2 linked regions of the Adhaeribacter arboris genome follow. The protein of the gene in region 2 interacts with the protein of the main gene of each other region in a pairwise test. Links are inferred from orthologs where the notes say so. Each region holds a gene or a part of one and is shown on either strand. Other genes may lie near its edges.

Region 1 (4,377 bases), 2.0 Mb from region 2 along the record:
CCGGCGGTTGCGCTACCAAATACCCGTTGTTTCGCGCGATTTACCAGTTAACCCAGCGTACGTAGCTCAATTAAAAGCAAATGGCGCCAGCGTCTGGTATACCTCCCGCTGGTTTAATGGAGCTTTAGTACAATGCGATACGAGTACCTACCGCAAAATTACCGCTTTGCCTTTTGTAAAAGAAACGCAAACCGTAGGGTTACGAGTGAAAAAAAATCCTTCCGCCAGCGGGCAGAAACGAGTTCTTTTAGTATACAACTCGCAAGAAACTTTTTCTCGCAAAAAAACGCAGCAAGAATACGGAGAGTCTTATAGCCAAGCCAAATTGATTGGCGTTCCGGCTATGCATGCGGAAGGATACCGGGGCGAAGGCATGCGTATTGCGGTATTTGATGGCGGATTTTCAGGAGTAAACCGGGTTCCGGCATTTAGTCACTTGTTTACGAATAACAAACTTAAAGCAACTTTCGATTTCGTGGACAAAAACACGGGGGTTTTTGAAAAAGATAGCCACGGCACGGAAGTGTTATCTACATTAGCCGCTAATGTACCCGGAGCCTTTATCGGCACGGCACCGCAGGCAGAGTATTCGTTATTTATCACCGAAGATGTGAGCCGGGAACAAAAACTGGAAGAAATCAACTGGTTATTAGCCGCTGAATTTGCGGATAGCGCTGGGGTAGACATTATTCAAACTTCGTTGGGTTACAACCTTTTTGATGGTGCTAGTACCAATTACTCGTACCAGGATATGAACGGGGATAAAGCCATAAGTACCCGTGCGGCTGATTTTGCGGCCGCCGCGGGTATGTTAGTAGTAGTAAGTGCCGGCAACGAAGGCAATGATCCCTGGCAATACATTACTGCCCCTGCGGATGCGGATTCTGTGTTAAGTATTGGCGCCACTGATTCATTGGGGCAAAGAGCCGTATTTAGTTCAATTGGACCTACCGCGGATGCCCGCATTAAGCCGGACCTATCCGGTCAGGGTTTGCAAGCGGCCGTTATCAATCCGGCGGGTAATGTTATTCGGGCCAATGGTACTTCCTTCTCTGCCCCGATTATCTGCGGCTTGGCGGCTGGTTTCTGGCAAGCCAATCGGCAGCTAACCAATTTGCAGGTAATGGATTATTTAAAATTATCGGGCTCACAAGCTTCGCAACCCGATAACCGTTTAGGGTTTGGCATTCCGCATTTCAAAAGAGCGCAGTTATTGGCCCAACAAGATTCTGAAATGAATAGAGCCGGTTTTAAGTTATTTCCTAATCCGGTGAATAATAATCATTTTACCGTTTTAATACCGGTAAACGCCGATCAGAATACCGAAATTAAAATTTTTAATGCTATTGGTCAGGAAGTGAACTTGTTTACCTACCATTACGATAAAATTAAAACCGACCGTACATTTGTTACCTTTGAAATAAACGGACTTACCCCGGGTATGTATCATTGCGTTATTACTAGCCTTAACCGCTCCGAAACCATCCGGTTTTTGAAACTCTGACTTTATTTTTCATTGAAAATAAACCGAGTAGTACTACCAAAGTGCCTATCTTTGCTGCATGAAACCAATTATTGCTCCTTCTATTTTAGCGGCTGATTTTGCTAACTTACAGTCCGAAATTGAATTACTAAACCAAAGTGCTGGCGAGTGGATTCATTGTGATATAATGGATGGCCGTTTTGTGCCTAATATTTCCTTTGGTTTGCCGGTCTTGGAAGCCGTTCATAAACATGCCCGTAAACCATTAGATGTTCACTTAATGATTGCGGAACCCCACTTGTATATTGAGCAATTTCAAAAAGCAGGAGCAACTAACATTACGGTTCACTATGAGGTCTGTCCGCATTTACACCGGGTAATAGAGCAAATTAAAAGTGCAGGTTGCAAGGCCGGTGTTGCTTTAAATCCGCATACTCCCGTTGGTTTGTTAGAAGATATTATTACGGATCTGGATCTGGTCCTTATCATGTCGGTAAATCCCGGCTTTGGCGGGCAAAAATTTATACCCCATACCTACGCTAAAGTAGCCGCATTACGGGAGTTAATACAAGCGAAAAAGGCGCACGCGCTTATCCAAGTAGATGGGGGAGTAAACACCGAAACAGCACCTTTGTTAGTAGAGCAGGGAGCAAATGTATTGGTGGCCGGTTCATTTGTCTTTCAGGCTGCTGATCCGCTGCAGACTATCCTTCATTTACATAATTTAGCATCCTATTAAAATATCCATGTCTCTAAAACTGGTCGCATGGCTGAGTTGGCTATTTTTTCCCGTTTTAGTTTTTGCCCAACAAGCCTCAGTTACCGGCATCGTTACTGACGCTGCCGGAACACCCCTGGAATACGCCAGTGTTTTTGTGAAAGGTAGAACAAGTGGCAGTCAAACGAATGCTGCCGGAAAATTTAAAATTACAACTCCCGCCGAAAAAGATATTACTCTGGTAATAAAGTACATTGGTCTTGAAGATCAGGAGATAAAATTTTTTTTAAAAGCCGGAGAAAACCGGGTAGTTAAAGTAAAACTTTTTGCCGGTAGTCAGGCTCTCTCTACTGTTGTTATCACCGATCAGAAGGCAGGATCTTCCGGAGTAAGCATTATGCGCTTAAACCCACGCTTGACTAAGCAACTACCTTCGGCGTTTAATGATTTTAATAAGATACTTTCTACTTTGCCGGGAGTTTCGAATAACAACGAACTTACTTCTACTTATTCCGTTCGGGGCGGTAATTACGACGAAAATTTGGTGTACGTAAATGGCATGGAGATTTACCGGCCATTCTTAGTAATGAATGCCCAACAAGAAGGCTTAAGCTTTGTGAATCCCGATTTAGTGCAAGATGTTCAGTTTTCTTCGGGGGGTTGGCAACCCCGATTAGGGGACAAATTATCCTCGGTATTAAATATTACCTACAAAGCTCCTCAAAAGCTAGCTGGATCAGTAACGGGTGGATTTATGGGCGGGAGAGTACATCTGGAAACTGTTTCCCAGAACAGAAGAGTTACTTTCCTAGCCGGAGTACGTTATAAAAATGCCCAATTAGTATTTAATTCGCTAGAGACAAACGGCAATTACCAGCCCAATTTTACGGATGCCCAAAGCTACCTAACTGTTGACCTGACCAAAAAAAACCAAGTTTCAGTATCACCCAAAACTACCTTAGGAATTTTGACCAGTGTGGCCCGGAATAAATACGAAGTTGTTCCTTTTTACCGCGAAACTTCCTTTGGTACCATGGATCGGGTAGTTCGTATAGGAATAGACTACAACGGGCACGAACGGATGGAATACGAAACTTACCAAGGAGGATTGAATTTACTGCACCGCTTTTCTCCTCGATTTTTTACCGAAGTTATTGCTTCGTCTGTACTGGCCCGGGAAAGAGAACTACGGGATGTAGCAGCGAGTTACTCTTTTTCGGAAGGGGTGACCGATAGTAAAACCCGTGATCTAAACGAGGAAGTGCGTAACGTTGATGCCGGAACAGATTTCGAGCATTCCCGGAATAGTTTAACCGCAATGATTTTTGCGGTAGAAAACCGGTATACCTGGCAGCCAACTAGTAGACGAGAATGGCAAATTGGACTTAAAGCTGCCCACGAAAACATCCAGGATCAGTTAAACGAGTACAGTCTGCTGGATTCAGCCGGTTATGTGACGTTAAACAAGAACATTACTTCAAACCTGAATTTAAAATCTGATCGCTATCAAGGTTACGCACAGAACACTATAAAGCTTGATTCTCTGCGAACTTTAATTTACGGTGTTCGATTAAATTATTGGACAGTAAATCGCGAACTATTAATCAGCCCCAGGGTACAATATACGGGAATAGTACCTGCTCATCCCAATTGGTCGTATAAAATAGCCTTAGGCATTTATTACCAGCCTCCTTTTTACCGCGAACTCCGCAATCGCCAAGGTGAACTGAACCAAAACTTAAAAGCTCAAAAATCCTTACACTTTATCGCTGGCGCGGAGTATAGGTTTTTATCCTGGGATCGTCCTTTTAAACTAACCGCCGAAGCTTACTACAAAAAACTCACGAACGTTATCCCGTACGAAGTTGAAAATGTCCGGCTGCGTTATTTTGCTTTAAACAATGCTACAGCTTATGCGGCGGGTCTGGACTTGCGGGTGAATGGAGAGTTTATAAAAGGTGCCGAGTCGTGGTTTAGCTTAGGTATTCTAACTACTAAAGAAAATATTTCCGGTGATTCTACTACCTTCGATTTAAATACTTTTAAGCCGGTACCTAAACGACCCATTGGCTTTATTCGCCGACCTACCGACCAACGGGTAACTTTTGGCGTATTTTTTCAGGATTATATTCCGGACCATCCATCCTATAAAATGTATTTAAATGGGGTAGTTGGT
Region 2 (4,517 bases):
TGAATGCAATAATTTCTTCTGATATTTTAGATGTAGAAGTTCTTAAAGAAAAATTAGCAGCTACTCCTTCTATGGATGGTTTAGAACTGGCATCGCAGGTTAGTACGAGGGATGAGTATATAATGAAACCAGATAAGGTAGAATTTAAGGTGGCTATCCTAGATTTAGGTGTAAAAAGGAACATCATACATAATTTGGTAAGCCGGGGATGTGAGTGCAAAGTTTTTCCGTACGATACCTCTTTCGATGAAATGGAAGCTTGGGGGCCTGATGGTTACTTTATATCGAACGGGCCAGGGGATCCGGCTGCAACTACACAAGCAGTGGAGAGTGTTAATCGAATCTTGGATCGCGATAAACCTTTATTTGGCATTTGTATGGGTCATCAGGTTTTAGCTCAAGCCAATGGCATTGCAACTTATAAAATGCATAACGGTCATAGAGGTTTGAATCATCCAGTTAAAAATTTAATTACAGGAAAATGTGAAGTTACATCTCAAAACCATGGTTTTGCTGTAGATGGAGAAGCGGTTAAGAATAATGACCAAGTAGAAGTTACTCATATCAACTTAAATGATGGCACCATTGAAGGTATCCGGATAAAAGGTAAAAAAGCATTTTCCGTGCAATACCATCCTGAATCTTCTCCAGGCCCACATGATTCAAATTATCTCTTCGATAATTTTATTCAATTACTTAAAAATGCTTAGAGCAGTTTGAAGTTTTCTAGGACATAATTAGTAGTATTGCAACCGGTAACGTTTCCATATCATAAATTTTAACCACTTATAAAAGATGACTTTAATTTCAAGCATTAAGGCCCGCCAAATTTTTGATTCTAGAGGTAATCCTACCGTAGAAGTAGATGTTATAACAGATAACGGATTTCTAGGTCGGGCAGCGGTTCCTTCGGGAGCATCTACGGGTAAACACGAAGCCGTAGAGCTGCGCGATGGAGATAAATCGCAATACATGGGTAAAGGCGTTTTAAAGGCAGTAAGTAATGTAAACGATATTATTGCCGAGGAATTGCTGGGAGAAAATGTATTTGAGCAAAACAAGATTGATAGCTTAATGCTGGAATTAGATGGTACACCTAATAAAGGTAAATTAGGAGCAAACGCTATCTTGGGAGTTTCTTTGGCAATTGCCCGAGCTGCTGCTGAAGCCTTAGGAATGCCGTTGTACCGCTATGTGGGTGGCGTAAATGCTAACACATTGCCGGTACCTATGATGAATATCTTAAATGGAGGTAGTCATGCGGATAATTCTATCGATTTTCAGGAATTTATGATTATGCCGGTGGGAGCTCCTAGTTTCCGCGAAGCAATGCGGTGGGGTTCTGAGATATTCCATAACCTAAAAAATGTACTTCATAAACAAGGTTTGTCTACCAATGTAGGCGACGAAGGTGGTTTTGCCCCGAATATAAAGTCGAACGAAGACGCTATTAAAATTGTATTGCAAGCCATTGAAGCGGCGGGTTATAAACCTGGCGAACAAGTAATGATTGCCATGGATGCGGCTGCTTCCGAGTTCTATGATGCATCAAGCGGTCAGTATCATTTCAAAAAATCTACAGGGGATAAGCTTACTTCTGCTGAAATGGTAAGTTACTGGACGGATTGGACTAAAAAATACCCTATTGTTTCGATTGAAGATGGTATGGATGAGGACGATTGGTCGGGCTGGAAATCTTTAACGGAATCTATTGGCAGTACTACCCAATTGGTAGGAGATGATTTATTTGTAACCAATGTAAACCGTTTGCAAAAAGGTATCGACGAATCAATTGCGAATGCTATTTTAATTAAAGTTAATCAAATCGGTACGCTTACCGAAACTATTAATGCTATTAACTTAGGTCGCAGAAACGGTTATAAGAGTATTATGAGTCATCGTTCCGGTGAAACCGAAGATAATACAATTGCTGATTTAGCGGTAGCATTAAATACCGGACAAATTAAAACAGGTTCAGCTTCTCGGTCAGATAGGATGGCAAAATACAACCAGTTGCTTCGGATTGAAGAAGAACTGGGCGAAACGGCTTACTTCCCCGGTAAGAAAATGTAAAAGTAAAATAAAATTTCTTTGGCAGGACGGTAACTATTTGTTTTACCGTCCTGCTTTTTTATTTATATTTGATTTATGCAGATACAGTTGCCAAGATTTATCAGAAGTTTTTATTTTATTTCTACTGTTACTTTCCTGATATGGATGGTATTTTTTGATTCGAATGATTTTATGACTCAATATCAAATGAGTAAGAAATTGAATGATTTGGAAGCCGATAAAGAATATTATGTTCAGAAAATAGCGGAAGTACAAAAAGATCGTACGGAGCTGATGAGTAATCCGGAATTACTAGAAAAATATGCCCGGGAAAAATACTACATGAAACGGCCGGGTGAAGAAGTATTTATTTTAGTAAAAAAGCCGAAGAAGTAAAAATTATACTTAGATAAGGTTGTAATAAGAAAGCCCTGTTCTAAGCAGGGCTTTCTTATTCTAGATAAGACACAGTAAAATATTATTGCGCTTCTATTTCATTATGCTAGCTAATTAAAATGAACTACTGAGATAATAATGGTATTTAGGCCTATAACTCAGTAGTAATAAGTTGTTTCTTTTCGAGGTGTAGATTACCGAACTAATGATAGTTCTACATGGATAATTTAAATTATTCACTCTTATAAAGTATAACCAGTAATACGTTAATCCCATTTTGAAATTTAAAATATTACAACTATTTATTAGCTAATTGGTGCGAATGTACGTGGTTTTCTAAGTTCCTTTCACAGCTTGTCTCAGCAATAATTATCTATGAACTATAAAAAAGTATATTGTGTTTAGAGGGTAAATATCGAATTTGTACAAATTAAGAGTGGTAAATTGCCAGCCTTAAAATTGTTTATAACGTATAATACAATTCTGAGGCAGCTTAGAAGGTATTATTTTTCTATAAAAAGAAACAGCAATGAAACAGGAAAATAGAGATATTATTCGAAAGGTAAAGAAAGGCAATCGCCGCGTTCGCCGGATTATTCCTTTTTTGGCGCCTTTTTTCTTTGCGCACTTTCCATTACCAGCCGGAAGTTATAAAACTAAGTCGGAAAATACTCATTTATCAGCTGCTAATGCAGAAGCATTACGTTTTGCGGCTTTTCAGGTAGATGTTTATAAGCTTTACGAAGAAATTAGTTTAGAAAAAAGTGGCTTATCGCTGGATGTTTTTAATGATGCCTTATTAGGTTATCTGAACTTGAAAGCTCAAGGTCAACTATCCGATAAAAAGTTGCTGACAGTTGTTGATTTTAACAAGCCATCTACCGAAAAACGTCTTTGGGTTATTGATTTAGCAGGTAAGAAAGTTTTGTTTAACTCCTTGGTAGCACATGGTAAAAATTCCGGTGAAAACATGGCCGAAAATTTTGACAATACCGTTAGCTCGGAGAAAAGCAGTTTAGGATTTTACGTTACCCAAGATATTTACATGGGTAAACATGGAAAATCCTTAAAGCTAGTTGGTTTAGATAAAGATTTTAATACAAATGCGCTGGAACGTTGCGTAGTAATGCATGGTGCTGATTATGTAAGTGATGCTTTTATTGCGCAGCACGGTCGTTTGGGTCGAAGCCAAGGTTGTCCTGCTTTACCTATGGAAAACCATCAACAAATTATTGAAGCTGTTAAAGGTAAAACTTGTTTGTTTATTCACGCCAATAAAAAAGAATATAATTCGGATTACCTAGATGCCGAAACAGCTTTGGCGTACTATTCATCAGTAGGTAATTCTATTATTTAAAATATAGAATAAAAGTTAGAACAAAAGGGCCTTTCTCATCAAGAAAGGCCCTTTTGTTTTACTTTAAAAGGATAAAGAAAATTTATTTGCTAACGATTCTAAATCTTTTACTACGGGATCTAAAAGCGGAATACCTTCTTGAAAGCGTTTTGCCGCCATTATTCTTTCCGGATCACCCGGAATAAGAACAGGTGTTTCTTCTGATTTAGCTTTGGACTGGCGGAACGTAGTAATCCAATTATCCATGTGGGTTTTAAATTCATCAGCCGGACGAAAAGCATCTATACGCATAGCTCCAAAAAAATGTCCGATGCCTGCTCCTACGGGGTTAGTTGGTAAGGGCAAAAAACTTACAAAGGGTGGTACCCAAGGGCCATAATTGGCTCCTGATAAAACTGCCGAAAATATATCAACGATAGAACCTAAACAATAGCCTTTGTGGCTGCCGGTTTCTCCTCCTAAAGGCATTAGCGCTCCTCCTGCTTTTAGTTCGTTTGGATTAGTAGAGTTTTGACCTTGGGCGTCTTGTATCCAGCCAAGGGGTGCTTCTTGATTCTTACGTTGTAAAATTTCTAGTTTACCATTGGCTGCAGTAGTGGTAGCAAAATCCGCTACAAACGCGGGTTGTTCATTCGCCGGTATAGCTACCGCAATAGGATTGGTTCCTAATAAACGTTCTAAAGAATTAGTAGGCGCAACCAACGGGCTGGCA

Evidence for each region. The genes of interacting proteins can lie anywhere in the genome.
Region 1: the proteins of eno (region 2) and rpe interact in binary tests that used the Escherichia coli proteins (3 or more experiments, as listed by UniProt). The link is inferred for Adhaeribacter arboris from one-to-one orthologs.

What each region holds. Positions count from the first base shown.
Region 1 is NZ_PYFT01000001.1:1,265,208-1,269,584, reverse strand. The notes cover bases 599-3,392. They hold rpe (ribulose-phosphate 3-epimerase), read left to right. Parts: upstream 599-1,562; coding sequence 1,563-2,222; downstream 2,223-3,392. Other genes in these bases: AHMF7605_RS05345 (TonB-dependent receptor), read left to right, coding at 2,230-3,392; AHMF7605_RS05355 (S8 family serine peptidase), read left to right, coding at 599-1,504. Outside these bases: more of AHMF7605_RS05355, read left to right, coding at 1-598; more of AHMF7605_RS05345, read left to right, coding at 3,393-4,377. UniProt on the Escherichia coli protein: Catalyzes the reversible epimerization of D-ribulose 5-phosphate to D-xylulose 5-phosphate.
Region 2 is NZ_PYFT01000001.1:3,235,693-3,240,209, reverse strand. What follows is about bases 1-2,934. They hold eno (phosphopyruvate hydratase), read left to right. Parts: upstream 1-795; coding sequence 796-2,073; downstream 2,074-2,934. Other genes in these bases: AHMF7605_RS13435 (FtsB family cell division protein), read left to right, coding at 2,149-2,448; carA (glutamine-hydrolyzing carbamoyl-phosphate synthase small subunit), read left to right, coding at 1-710. Also shown: AHMF7605_RS13430 (murein L,D-transpeptidase catalytic domain family protein), read left to right, coding at 2,978-3,805; AHMF7605_RS13425 (Ldh family oxidoreductase), read right to left, coding at 3,869-4,517. UniProt on the Escherichia coli protein: Catalyzes the reversible conversion of 2-phosphoglycerate (2-PG) into phosphoenolpyruvate (PEP). It is essential for the degradation of carbohydrates via glycolysis.